Regions from separate parts of the Oceanobacillus sp. CAU 1775 genome, predicted to be linked through region 2. Evidence: riboswitches for the same ligand, from Rfam matches in the RefSeq annotation. Region 2 holds a riboswitch; the other holds the start of a gene.
What was found. Region 2 has a riboswitch for thiamine pyrophosphate ahead of thiT (energy-coupled thiamine transporter ThiT). Riboswitches for the same ligand answer to the same signal wherever they lie in the genome.

Region 1 (7,465 bases), on a different contig from region 2:
TTCTTTTTTGGATTCCTTTTTAATCGAAGCATCAATTCCTTGTATATAAGAATCAGTAATTTCTCCACGTCTAATTAATTCCTTATAAATCTTTTTGCCCATTTTAAAAAGCGGTTGATTAAAATAATCAGCTCCTAGTGAATGAACTATATCATCTATTTCGGAAAATAACTGAACAGAATCCATGGAATAGAGGCTGACGACAGATTCTAGATAATCTTTATTTACGAATGGAGCAATGTCCTCTTGATATTTAACCATTAAATCAAAGTCACAATTTGAAAGAAGTGATATATACCAAATTTGATTATCGTCATCTAATTTAATTCTTTTTAGTAGTTCTTTTAACATGCTTTCTGTTATAGATATGTTTGAAGCGTATGGCAAAACTCTATTCACCATGGCATTAGGCTCTACTTTATCCAACGCTTCCAAAATATAATGAAAAGTCTCCTCTGAACCAATCCTGGCACTCTTAATACTATCCAAAGCAAAATCTCTCAACAAACTATCATCACTTAAAATATAAGGCTCAACAATATCTAAAAACGAGTCCGACATAAAAATCCCTCCCTGAAGTTTATTATAATTGAAACATGGGGACGGTTCTACTGTTTCATTAAGTGCAACACGAGAACCGTCCCCATGTTGCATTCATGTGGCCTTCATGTTGCAATCTCGTTGCTATTCATTATATATTCATGAGATAATAATAAAACAAAATTTATAGATTGGAGATTTGAATATGAAAGTAAAAATAAATAGGAATGCAGCGAAGGAATTAAAAAAGATACTAGCAGATGAAGAGGCGCAAGGGAAGATGATTCGTGTATATATTACAGAAATGCACGGAAATCATGCACATTATGGGATCGATCTTGATACTCCAAAAGAACATGATGAGATTGTGAAAACGGATAAAGAAGTTGATATCTTGCTTGATTCACGAGAAGAATTTCTTGACGGAATATGGATTCAATATTTCTATGTAGGAGATAATCCAGGTTTTACGATAACAAACCCTTCAAAAGGCGGACATGTTCATCATTAAAAGTTAAGTGAAACATGGGGACGGTTCTTGCGTTGCACTCATTGCAACATGAGAACCGTCCCCACGCTTCATCTATAATTTAAACTGCGGCTACTTCTTTTTCCATTTGTTCGTTGCATTGTTTTTTCTGGAAAATCACTTTTTTTATAATTGGTTGAATCCAGCGATCTAAGCCATATCGGCCGGCGTTGGTTCCTGTGATTACGATGAACACCGTCAAAATTGCCATTTGTGCATCGAGTAATCCTGCACCACTGAAAAGAAATGATAAGTTCATGGAAATTCCCATTAAGGCTGCGAAGTTAGTAAATACTCCTAAAATTAAAGCGGCACCAACCAAAACTTCTCCCCACATAACCATAAATGAAAATAGCTCTGTATTTGGCACTGCTACTGTATGTAAAAATGATTGCCACCATGCTGGAGTTGTTGAGCTTTCTGCAGCCATCATGATAAACCCACCTGCATCAAACGTGTCCATCTTGAGTTTACCTAAACCAGCAGTAAGCCATTTATATCCAATATATATTCTCAATACTGTTAAAATACCAGCAACAACTTTATTACCTCTAAGGAAATCCATAATCATATCTACTCAGCTCCTATAGTTTCTGTTATGTTCAAACTTTCACAAGTCTGTGAGTTAATAATACCACCATAGTAGAAACTAAATATTTGACCTACGTCAATTTTTGAGAGGGTTAACAAAGTTGTAACAAGTAAAAAAGAGTGAAACAGAGGGACGGACGGTTCTCATGTTGCACGCATTGCAACACGAGAACCGTCCCCATGTTTCACTCACTCGCCATGTCCCCGTTATGCTACCAGGTTATAAATGGTGGGGAGCCTGGTGGGGCATGTTGGATCATTTCTATGATTGGGAAGACGTAGCCGAATGCGATTACTAGGATCATGATGGAAATCCAAATGCTCCATCGATCTGTCCATAGTGGTGTTGTACTGGCATTGTCTTCTACTTCACCAATTGGAAATTCTGTATGTCCTTTTGGTGCGAAGAACATTAAATTGATTACGATATATAGCATTAATACTCCGCCGATCGCAAGGAGAGTCCCACCGATCACTAGCGTAACTAAATACGGATCCCAACTTAGTGCAACAGCGTTATCTCCATACGTAGAATAGGATGTTCTCCGTGGTGAACCTAAAACACCAACACTATGCATTCCAGTCGTCATAATTAACATACCTGCCGCCCAGAATATAGTTTGAATAACACCTAATCGATTCATTTGTGGAGTAAGCACACGTTTTGAAAGGTATGGAATTAACCAATATACCACACCGAAAAAGGTGAGCACTGCAGTAACACCAACAGTTAGATGGAAATGTCCGACAACCCATAAAGTATTATGGACGACTTGGTTCAGCTGGTTGGCATTTTGTGCAATTCCACCTGCACCACCTGGAATAAATGCAATCATTGCAATCATTGGAGCGAGAAAACGAACGTCACCCCATGGCATTTTCTTTACCCAACCAAAGATGCTCTTTGAACCTTTTTTCCTTCCTGTTCGGTCAAATACATAAAACATCGCATAGGCAGTCATCAAAGAAGGGAAACCAATTACCATACTCATTCCTGCGTGAATAAGTTTCACACCTTCTGACATTCCAGGGTCAACAATCTGATGGTGAAAACCACCAGGGATATTTGCAATAACTAATAAAATAACGACAACTCTAATTAATGTATCACTAAATAATCGACCACCAATAATTTTCGGAACGACTACATACCAAACAGAAACAGCTGTTAAATACCAAATGTTTACAAATGTATGTCCAAAGCTCCAGAATAACGTTCTACTAAGCATGACATTAATCGTTTCTGTCCAGCCAAAAGCCCAAGGAATAAGCATTAAAACTTCTGCGGTTACACCAAGACTCCCAAAAAACATAAGCGTAAAAACACCCATCGCAAAAAACGCAAGAATTGGGATATGTTTTCCTTTGTTTCTTTTTCTCCACTTGGCTATTTGAATAAACCCGCTGAATGCAGCCGTCCAAATTCCCACAACAAGAATGAAGAGCCCCACATAAAACCAAGGAGAAGCCTGCATTGGTGCATAAAAAGTATACATGACAGAGGCTGTTCCATTTAGAATTGTTGTGACAACAAAAACTACAGCGACGAGCATAATGCCTAATGCTGCCCAGCCCATTTTTCTTACAATAGGAAGTAAGCCGTCCGTTGTATGTGAAAGTACAGCATAAAAATAACCAAACACAAATAGCACAGAGAATACTAAGACTAGTAATACCCCGTGTGCAGTTAATACTTGATAGTAATCTAGCCAAGCAGGAAGTTCAAGATAGCCTGCCCGATTTAACACTTGCAGTAAACCAAAAAATCCTCCGATAATTATTGTAAGAAATGCTATGGAAAAATAAGTTAATGTAATCCGTGAATCTTCTGATCTTTTTCCAGATACAGAATCTAATTTCGTTCGAAGTGTCGTAGTCGCTTCCAATTGCAACCCTCCTATTCAACAGTAATTGTCATACTCATCATCTGGTGTCCCGCTCCACAATATTCATTACACACAGCCAAATATTCACCAGGTTCATTGAATGTTTGTGAGGCCTCCTGAACATGTCCTGGCATGACCATCGCATTAATATTTGTATCAATTACCTGAAAACCATGGATAACATCTGGAGAAGTCATTATAAAATTAACAGTAGAACCAGCAGGAACGACTACTTCACTAGGTTCAAAAGAGAAAGCCCTTACAATCATAACAACCTCATATTCATTTTCACCTACTTCAAATACACCTGGATTATCAAATGGAGCAGTATTCTCTACATTTTCTGGATCAATCGTTCCAACTCCGCTCGGGGGTCCGTGCCCAAGTGCAAAGGTTTGATAACCACTGTATACAACTGCAATTACCAACATTGCAGCTGCTAATGTGAGCCAAATCTTTTCATAACGATGCATATTATTTTTACCTCCTTATACTCTTAGGGAAAAAGCGATAAATAATAGAAACCAAAACAAAACAATTCCTCCACCTACAAATAAAACAGACGAATACAAAGCACTCTTAAAAGAAAGTTCCTCTTCAGGATTTTCATGCTCTTGTCTATTTTCAGACTCCTTCACCAAAAAACCTCCCTCCATTTATTTTGACCAACCAATAGTACTACCCACAATTAGCCTTTCCCTAACATAATTCAAATAAACTACAAATTTAGTGAAACATGGGGACGGTTCTCATGTTGCATTAATTGAAACAAGAGAACCGTCCCCATGTTTCAATCTCCTTGCTTTGCTCATGTCGCTATGTCTATAATGGTATGTGTTAAGTGAATATTAAAGAATCGACTAGGGGAGCATGGAAATGCTGAGAGATGTGTAATCGACCCTTCGAACCTGATCTAGTTAACGCTAGCGTAGGGAAGTGGATGAAGAAATCTAGCTGAATTTATTTATAAATTGCTAACCCCATTTCTAGTACTCTAGTGATGGGGTTTTTTGTGTTTTCTTTTCCTAGTCAAAAGAGGTGATCCTGTTCGAATCAAGTTCTAATGCATTATCAAAAAAATTAGGAGGAAAAATAATGAGTAAACAATTTACAGATCGATTATGGGACAAAGTTGAACCGATTTGGGAATCATATTTAGAGCATCCATTTGTGAAAGGGCTCGGAGAAGGTTGGCTGGAGCAGGATAAATTTAAACATTGGTTGAACCAAGATTATGTTTATTTAATTGAATACTCTCGTTTATTTGCTCTCGGAAGTGCAAAAGCGCCTGACTTAAAAACGATGTCCGTTTTTGCAAAGCTACTTGATGGAACATTGAACATGGAAATGGATTTACACCGCCAATATGCAAGTAGATTTGGAATAACGCATGAAGAACTTGAGGAAACAGAGACAGCAGCAACAACGACTGCATACACAAGCTATATGCTAAACGTATCGCAGCGAGGCGGAGTTGAAAATGTCGTTGCATCCGTTTTGGCTTGTGCTTGGAGCTATAATTTTATTGGAAAAGAATTAGCCAAATGGGACGGCGCATTGGAGCATGAATTTTACGGACATTGGGTGAGAATGTATTCCTCAGACGGCTTCACAGCATTAGCCGAGGACTGTAAAACGCTCATCAATGAAATAACCGAAGGAAAACCAGAACGTGATCTAAAAGAATTAGAAGAAATCGTAGTAAAAACAAGCCTATTTGAATACATGTTCTGGGAAATGGCCGAAAAACAACAACACTGGCCAGTCGATCTAGAAGAAAAGTGAAACATGGGGACGGTTCTCGCGTTGCATTCATTGCAACATGAGAACCGTCCCCATGTTTCATTCACCCCCTTTCCGAGTTGGTTTTCGATTATAGGGGTGAGGATGTATTTGGTAGGGGGGATTTTATGAAGGGGTTTTCGTTTGAGGAGATTGTTGAGCAGAATGAGCGGCGGATTCATTATCATCTTCATAAGTTAAGGATTCAGGATCCGCACCAGGAATTTTATCAGGAGGGGCTAATTGCCATGTGGAGTGCATATAAAAAATACCAGCCAGATAAAGGGCCACTTTCAACCTATTTTAATTTTATTATTCATCGTCGTTTAATTGATTTGATTCGGAAGGAAAGTCGGAGAATAAACAAAGAAACACCAATGGCAACAGAAGAGGAAGAAACATTAGACCGAGCAAATTACCAAAATTCAACTAACACCGAACCACAAAAAGACATCATTACAGAGCACCTCACAGACAACAGCCACCTCTGGATGCAAATTAGAGAACTTTTAACAGAAAAACAGTGGAAGTGGGTGCAATACTATATTATTGAAGACATATCATTAAAAGAAATTGCCGAGAAGGAAAATGTCTCCGTCGAAGCTGTAAAGGGCTGGGCAAAAGAAGCCAGAAGAAAATTACGTCATCCTCAGGCAGAAAAAAACATCATGGAACTTCTAGAAAAATAACATAAAAAAGCAGTCCCACTACCAAAATGTAGCGGGACTGTTTTCTCGTACATAATTAAAATTTATTTTTCTAAAGCCACAGCGATTTGTGCGCCAACTTTAGCATTATTTTTAACTAATGCAATATTAGCTTCAAGACTTTTTCCTTCTGTCAGTTCTTTTACTTTTGCTAGAAGGAATGGGGTAGCATCTTTTCCTTGAATATTATTTTCTTCCGCTTCTGCGATTGCTTGATCAATAATAGAATCGATTTCAGCACGCGGGATTTCATTTTCTACAGGAATCGGGTTAGCAATAACTGCTCCGCCATGAAGATCTAATTTCCATTTCGTTTTCAGTGTCGCAGCGATTACTGAAACATCATCTGCACGGAAATTCACTGGAAAATTACTTTCTCTACTAAAGAATGCTGGCAAAGTATCTGTTTCATAACCAATCACAGGCACACCTTTTGTTTCAAGGTATTCCATGGTTAATCCCAAATCGAGAATTGATTTTGCTCCAGCACATACAACTGCAACATCTGTTTGCGCAAGTTCTTCCAAGTCCGCAGAAATATCCATTGTTGTTTCCGCACCACGGTGAACCCCACCGATTCCACCAGTTGCAAAAACCTTAATATCAGCTAGTGCAGCGGCAATCATTGTTGCTGCAACCGTTGTTGCTCCCATTTTTCGAGTCGCAAGAATATAAGGGAAATCACGACGCGAAACCTTCGCAACATCATCACTATTTCCAAAAGCTTCTAATTCTTCATCTGTTAATCCAATTTTAATTTTCCCATCAATAAGAGCAATCGTTGCAGGAACGGCTCCATTTTCACGAATGATTGTTTCGACAGCACGTGCAGTTTCAACGTTTTGCGGGTATGGCATTCCGTGAGAAATAATAGTAGATTCTAGTGCAACAATTGGTTTTCCAGCATCCTTTGCTTCCTGAACTTCTTTTGATAAAACGATATATTCTTTCATTTTGTTTCCTCCATGTCTTTTTGTAATTGTGTTGCTGATAAATCTTGTCTAACGGTATAGGGTGATGCAATTGTTTTTGCTGCGTGGACTGCTCCAATATGGGCAATCTCTGTCAAACGCTTGTTATTTAACCAAGAAAATAATACCGCCGATGAAAAAGCATCTCCAGCGCCAGTCACATCAATGACTTTGTCCGCTTTAACGGCTGGAACATGATGAATTCCTTCCTCATTATTCCCAACCATCGCGCCTTCACTACCATTCGTAATGATTACATTTTCAATACCCATATCTAACCAATCTTGAACAGCTGTTTTCCAATCTTCCTCCGTTGCAATCGTTCCCTTGAAAAATGCTTCAGTCTCATCCACATTCGTGATCAACCAAGATAAACTCTCGAGATTTTCTGGCATATGTTTCATTTTTGGAGTGGAAACCGTGATGAATGCTAGCGGAACTTGATGATGTTTTGCATAA
Region 2 (7,465 bases):
GTAACTGGTAGTGCTAGTCATCATGCTGCAGCTGAGCGACAATACCGCTACCCCAATGACTATGGAGGACAGAAGCCTCCAACTGCCCAGTGGACGGTGACTGGTGCTGGATGTGCATTATTAGGAAAAACAGGCACAGGCCCTAGAGTTACATCTGCAACAATTGGTAAAGTAGTTGATCTGGGGATTACTGATCCTTTTAATATGGGTGGAGCGATGGCGCCTGCAGCAGCAGAAACGATTGCTACTCATTTAAAAGAAAGAAATCTAGAGCCCAGTTATTACGATCTTATCGTAACCGGTGACCTTGGTGAAATCGGTAGACAGACATCTTTAGACTTACTAAGGAAACAACAAATTAACCTTTCTGAGAAACAATATTTAGATTGTGGGCTCACTATTTATGGGGATAAAAAGCATGTTTTAGCTGGCGCAAGTGGTTCTGCATGTTCGGCTGTTGTAACTTATGGACATCTATTAAATCGAATGAAAAAAGGGGAAATATCACGGATGTTATTTGTAGCTACTGGAGCTCTTCATTCAGCCGTAAGTATTCAACAAGGTGATTCAATACCCTGTATCGCTCATGCAGTTTCTATTGAAATGGAGAGTGGAAACATATGATATTTTTCTGGGCATTTGTTGTCGGAGGTATAATCTGTGTAATTGGTCAAATTATGTTCGATGTTTTTAAACTGAGTCCTGCTCATACGTTGAGTATATTAGTAGTTGCTGGGGCTGTACTTGATGGTCTTGGATTGTATGAACCACTTATTGATTTTGCTGGTGCTGGTGCGACTGTACCAATTACAAGTTTTGGTAATTCACTTGTCCATGGTGCTATGGCTGAAGCCGAAAAACATGGGCTCATTGGTGTAGTTACTGGAATGTTCGAGGTAACTAGTGCTGGTATTTCTGCAGCAATTATCTTTGGTGTTATTGGAGCAATTCTATTTAAAGCAAAAGCTTAAAAGTAAGAGCATATTCAAAAAGAATATGCTCTTGTTTATTAATTAGAAATGTTAAAGACAATTTTTCCAAACTGTGAGTTTTCTTCTAAGATATCGAAAGCTTTGTTTGCATCTTTTAAGTCTATGACAGAATCAACAACTGGATGGATGTTGTATTCCTCCATCATATGAAGAAGTTCTTTTAATTCTTCTCGACTGCCCATTGTCGATCCGATTAATTGATATTGTCCATAGAAAAACTCTCTCAAATTCAGATCAACTACATCTTCTGTTGTAGCTCCAAACGTGACAATTTTTCCACCTTTTTTTAATACTTCTAATGTACGATTAAATGTCGCAGCACCAATACTATCTATAGCAAGGTCGATTACAACATCTTCTAATTCTTTTTTCCAATCACTATGTGTAGATATTGCAATATCCGCACCGATCTTTTTAGCTTGCTTCAATTTGGCTTCACTTCGGGAAGTAACTACTACCTTTGCTCCAATACTTTTAGCCAATTGAATAATGAAAGTACTGACCCCACTACCTGCTCCAGGTATAAATAATGTGTCTCCTGCCTTGATTTGACCCTTTGTTACTAATGCACGGTAACCTGTCAATCCTGATAAAGCAACCGTGCCAGCTTCTTCCCATGAAAGGTAGTTAGGTTTTTGTTCAACCTGATCTTCAGATAAAACAATTTTTTCTGCAAAAGTTCCATTATCAGGCATCCCTAAGATATCAAAACTAGGAGGTGGTGCATCCGAGTTGTTCTTCCAACGAAGCGATGGATTTATAATTACTTCGTCACCTACCTGAACAGATGATACGGCTTCTCCAATCGATTCAACAATTCCTGCTCCATCTGATCCAAGGATAAGTGCTTTTTTGTCACTCCCATGACGTCTAGGAATATAAAGGTCTCTGCGATTTAATCCTGCAGTTTTTAATTTAACAACAACTTCTTTTTTTCCTGCTACTGGCTCGGGCATATCCTTTACTTTTAATTCTCCATATTCTAATACAAATGCTTGCATGACCTTCCCCCACTTCCAAATATATTTTATACTTAGAAGTATACTAATAATTCATACATCATGCTATTACTTTGATTCATTCTAGGTACTCCTCATAACACTAAGCTTTAACCGCGTGTAATTAAAAACCCCTATTAGTACAGCTGCTTTATGCAGATGACTAATAGGGGATTTTTTATGTGAGCAGATTCCTTAAAACAATTAATTAGTAGCTAGATTCAACAACGTTCTAGGTTGTTTGTGGAACAAGAAAAAGACAAGTACTGCTGATAATACAAATGACGGGAACATATAAGACGCATTATAGATTAGTGAATAAATCCATGGTGATTGCCCTTCAACTGCAGATCCGAAAAATACCGCTCCTGCAACATAGTGTGCTAAAAATCTTAATACAGAACCTACTAAGACACCAGCAGTAATATAAGTTAAATAAGTTTTCACCTTTCCATCTTTAACCGCTTCTTGAATTTGCTTAGCAAAGATACCAGCAAAACCTATTACTGTAAAGGCAATTGCATAATCAATGAACCCTTGTAACGGTGTTAGAATATACGCATTTCCTACAGCAATCTGTAACATCCCCCAAAGGAAACCAGATAATAAGCCACCTTTTATTCCCCAACGGAACGCAACAATAAATACAGGAATCATTGCAAATGATACAGATCCGCCTTGTGCCCATAGCTTAAAGGATAGTGGTAATATATCAAGTAATAATGCAAGCGCTGTAAATATAGACACTTCTACTAAAAATAAGATTTTCTTTCGATTCAATGAATTAACTCCCCTTTTGAAAGCATTTTTTCCAACAAAAAAAGCAATGCCAAGGGAAGGTCCTGATGGGGAATCCGCTCACATTGCTTTTTTATCCATCAAAAAACCACAATCCCTACGCTAGTATTAACTAACAGGTTCTAAGGGTCTGAACATTTACATGTTCACTCTCAGCTTCAATAGCTCCCCCTGTAGGCTTTTCATTTACTTTTTTTGTTATCTTTAGTATACAGAATTAAATCAATAATTACAAATTTACAGCGATAGGAACTCTTCTACATCCTCTACACAAAGAGCGATCGCATCTTCCCAAAAATCAGGTTTCGTTAAATCAGCATTAAGGTGTTTCATTGCTAAGTCTTCTACAGTCATACGACCTGTATCTTGTAATAGTGCAATGTAATCATCTTCAAAGCTACCACCTTGTTTTTTAGCGTAAGCATAAATTCCAAGACTGAAAAGATAACCAAATGTATAAGGGAAATTATAAAACGGAACTCCAGTAATATGGAAATGTAATTTTGATGACCAGAAGTTTTCATCATAGTCAGCCAAAGCATCTTGATAGGCTTCTTTCTGTGCATCAATCATTAATTCATTTAATCGATTTACAGAAACGAATCCATTTTCTCTTTCTTTATAGAAGTTTAATTCAAAAATAAAGCGTGCATGAATATTCATGAAGAATGCTACACTTCTGCTTACCTTATCTTCTAGCATTGCTAATTTTTCTTCTTTAGAGGAAGCATTATTAACTGCAGCATCAGCTACAATCATTTCTGCAAAGGTTGAAGCTGTTTCAGCCACATTCATCGCATATCTTTGATTTAAACCATGTAGATCATTCATCACATGTTGATGATATGCATGACCTAGTTCGTGAGCTAAGGTTGATATGTTGGAAGCAGTTCCTGAGTATGTCATAAAGATTCTCGTCTCTTTGCTATCGGGGAAACTTGTACAGAAGCCACCTGGTCTTTTACCTGGACGGTCTTCTGCTTCAATCCAACGATTTTCAAATGCTTGCTGTGAAAAATCTGCCATTTTCGGACTGAATGCACGGAAGTGTTCAATGATAAAGTTTGCTCCATCTGTATAGCTAGACTTTTGTTCCGTTTTTGATACTGGTGCATTCACATCATAAACACTTAATTTTTCAAGTCCTAATAGTTCAGCTTTTTTATTTAAATACTTAACAAAATGATGTTTGTTATTCGTAATTGCTCGCCACATCGCATCTAATGTCCCTTGTTGCATACGGTTAATTGTTAGCGGCTCTTGTAAAATATTATCCCATTTACGGTGTTTGTACGTTTGGATGCGGAACCCGGCTAAATTATTAAGGGTTTGAGCAAATAATGGTGCTTGCTCACTCCATGCTGCATCTAATTTTTCATAAACATATTTTCTGAACTCTCGATTAGGTGAACTTAGTTTATTTGAAGCCTGACCAATAGAGTATGTATTTACCTCGCCATCTTCTTCAAGTTCAACCTTCATTGTACCTACTAGTGTGCTGTACATTTGATTCCATGCATGGTAACCATTCACTGCTAAATCACTAATTAATACCTCTTGTTCTTTAGGTAATAAATCTTGAGCGTTTGTTCGATATTCATTTAAAATATAAGTAAGTTCTTTTAAATTCTCATTTTGGAGTAACTGATTCCATTCTTCTTCAGGAATTGATACAATTTTATCTCTAAAAGTAGTCATAATTCCACTAAATTCTGCACCGAGGGCACTTCGGTCACCAACAAGGATTTCAGCTTCTGCATCATTTACATCTTGTGCACTAAGACAACTTACAAATGCTCCTGCTTGTCTTACCTTCGTCATTATATTTTCTAACGCATCGATAATTTTTACTAATTTTTCATCTACGTTTTTTTCATTCGGTTGGAATTCTTCGAGTTGAACAGATAAACTTTTCATTTCTTTTTTAATATCTTCTATATATCTCTTAAACTCTAAAGATGTGCTCCCTCCTTCAAAAATTGAATCTAAGTCCCATTTTGGATTAAACGCCTTCTGCATACTATCTCTCCTCTTATAATATGATTTTCGTTATCTTTTAATTATAACGAAATATCAGATATTCTCTATTTTAAAGGAAATAATTAGGAATAGAAAGTTTAACAGTGGATAAAAGAAGGAATAGATAATAGTTAGCCTAAACATCTTAGTATACTAAGGTTTTTTTAGAAACTAATTTTATATTTAAATAAACAATTTTTAATTAAAGATACTTGACATTAGTTATTTATTAATCTATACTAAGTATCATAAAGTAAGTAACGTAATCTACTTTTAAAAAATAATTTACATGGAGGTCATTTAACATGACAAAAACAAATTGGAACGTAGACACAGCACACAGTGAAGTAGGATTTTCAGTAAAACATATGATGATTTCAAAAGCGAAAGGTACTTTTGATAAATTTGATGGTACTTTTGTTCTTAATCCAGAAGATTTAACAGATGCAACAATCAATATTACAATTGATGCTGCAAGTGTTAACACTCGTAACGAAGACCGTGATAACCACCTTCGTTCAGGCGATTTCTTTGATGTAGAAAATCATCCTAACTTAACTTTCGTTGCTACTGACATTAAAAGTACTGGCGGAAATAACTATGATGTAACTGGAGATTTAACAATGCGTGGTACTACTAAGCAAGTTACTCTTGATGTGACATTTGAAGGACAAAGTAAAGATCCAATGGCTGGCGCAACTGTAGCTGGTTTCAGCGGTAAAACTTCAATTAGCCGTGAAGAATTTGGTTTAACTTGGAACGCTGCTTTAGAAACTGGTGGCGTACTAGTATCTGATGATGTTAAAATCCACTTTGAATTAGAGCTTCAAAAAGCTGAATAATTTATAATGCCAAAAAGCAGTATTCTCTTCGGAGGATGCTGCTTTTTTAATTACTTTTAAAATAACCGACAGTATCACTGGACAGCATTTCAATATAAAGATTTCCTTTAGATGCTCTTGCTTTAATTACAATCGGTTCGTTATAAAGATTTTTAAAAGAAAAATCTGGTCCCCACCAACTTACTGTTGCGTCGCGGCCGGGAGGAACATAAGGTACATCTCTACTATGTGTATACCTTTCTAAAATCTGAATTCCATCTTGCTCTACTGCATTATATAATGTTGAGGAAACCTGACAAATACCTCCACCAATGTCTTCTGCAAATTCACCTCGAACAATCACCTGTGCCTTTTTGTAGCCTCTATCTTTCGTTCTCTCACCAACAACTTCGTTAAATGAAAACGATTCTCCAGGGAAGATGACCGTTCCATTAATTGCTTGGGTTGCAAGTTTTATATTAATACTTCTATCTTCATTGGATGAGTTATATCTTGTTGCATAGGAACCCAATGATTTACTACTTAATTCTTCAAGCAACATCCTATCTACTCTAGGGCTGACATTTTTTATTGGTATGTGCATGTATTCTTTTGATGAATCATAATAAATGTTAAAAAAGTCTTTTTTAAATTGATAATGATCTAAACTTTTCCCGTCCTTACCATCGACAATATTAAATAAGTCATCGAACGTAGCATTGACTGGAGGAATTTGTACTTGTTCTCTTAAAGATTCAATTAATGTATGTAACCTCGTTTGATCAATAAAGGCTGTATCGATTGGCTCTATATTATAATGCAATACCTCATCTTTTTGTAATGTTATTTGCTTCGCATCTACGGAAGATACTATTGGAAAAACCGAACTTGTTATTAGTATGATTAGTATATTAGATAAGAACTTCATGAAACCACCTCAAAACTATTATGTCTTAAAATACATAGAGCATACTAAAAATGAGATGTTGATTTTGAAGCGCATTCGATAATCTAGGTAAAAACTTTAGAATAAAAAAATCGCCTAACTATATTCAGCTAGACGATTTATCTTATTAAAATTTAGCGAAAGTCTCTTGAGTCTTCCATCGAATTACTTACTGCACGGTATCCGACTAATGCAGCAATAACAAATAATGTGGCACATAATACTCTTTTCATTATTTATCTACTCCTCTTTCCCGAATTTGTTGGATTTTAGTAGAAGATTAACTTAAAATGGGATAAATTTACCTTTTTTAAGCATTGCTTTTGTTCCACCAACAGCAAGTAATGCACGGTTATCAACAACCTTCTTCATTGCAGCTGCTCGTTTACCTTGTAATTTTACTCCATCAAAGATGTTACCAATTCCATCAGAGAATCCTAGTGATGCTACTGTACCTTTGTTTTCGAAAACAAAATCTTCAATTGGTAAACCATATAATGAATTCTTAATATTTTTAGCTACAGCAACACCTTCTTGCATTGCTAGTTGTCCAGTTGGAGGGAATGGTTTGCCATCTTCTTTGTTCATTGTCCAAGAACAATCTCCAATAATAAACACGTTATCTGATCCAGGTAATTTAAGATCAGCTTCAACTGTTACTTTACCTCTGAATAATTCGAATCCTGATTTTGCAAGTACTGGACTTCCTGTTACTCCACCAGTCCATACGCTTGTACCAGCTTTAATTAACTCTTTATCTTCTCCAACAATAAATCCTTCTGGAGTACATTCTGAAATAGCTGCACCAATTCTAAATTCTACACCGCGATCTTCTAATGATTTTTTAGCATAAGCAACTAATTCATCATCAAATACTGGTAAAATTGAAGG

Region 1: linked by a shared signal. The riboswitch ahead of tenA (thiaminase II) and the one ahead of thiT (energy-coupled thiamine transporter ThiT) in region 2 are both predicted to bind thiamine pyrophosphate.

Annotation. Positions count from the first base shown of each region.
Region 1 covers NZ_JBTLRO010000001.1:543,946-551,410, forward strand. The annotation lists gene ACXYMZ_RS02580 (SEC-C metal-binding domain-containing protein) at 1-561, opposite strand, end outside; gene ACXYMZ_RS02585 (iron-sulfur cluster assembly accessory protein) at 746-1,051, shown strand; gene ACXYMZ_RS02590 (DoxX family protein) at 1,131-1,640, opposite strand; gene ACXYMZ_RS02595 (cbb3-type cytochrome c oxidase subunit I) at 1,873-3,546, opposite strand; gene ACXYMZ_RS02600 (cytochrome c oxidase subunit II) at 3,558-4,019, opposite strand; gene ACXYMZ_RS02605 (cytochrome c oxidase subunit 2A) at 4,035-4,184, opposite strand; TPP riboswitch at 4,399-4,498, shown strand; gene tenA (thiaminase II) at 4,642-5,331, shown strand; gene ACXYMZ_RS02615 (sigma-70 family RNA polymerase sigma factor) at 5,457-6,017, shown strand; gene ACXYMZ_RS02620 (pseudouridine-5'-phosphate glycosidase) at 6,080-6,988, opposite strand; gene ACXYMZ_RS02625 (carbohydrate kinase) at 6,985-7,465, opposite strand, start outside.
Region 2 covers NZ_JBTLRO010000004.1:165,380-172,844, reverse strand. The annotation lists gene spoVAD (stage V sporulation protein AD) at 1-624, shown strand, start outside; gene spoVAE (stage V sporulation protein AE) at 621-971, shown strand; gene ACXYMZ_RS08735 (zinc-binding dehydrogenase) at 1,010-1,993, opposite strand; gene thiT (energy-coupled thiamine transporter ThiT) at 2,195-2,770, opposite strand; TPP riboswitch at 2,865-2,970, opposite strand; gene ACXYMZ_RS08725 (M3 family oligoendopeptidase) at 3,026-4,807, opposite strand; gene ACXYMZ_RS08720 (YceI family protein) at 5,113-5,649, shown strand; gene ACXYMZ_RS08715 (VanW family protein) at 5,696-6,556, opposite strand; gene ACXYMZ_RS08710 (NAD(P)/FAD-dependent oxidoreductase) at 6,860-7,465, opposite strand, start outside.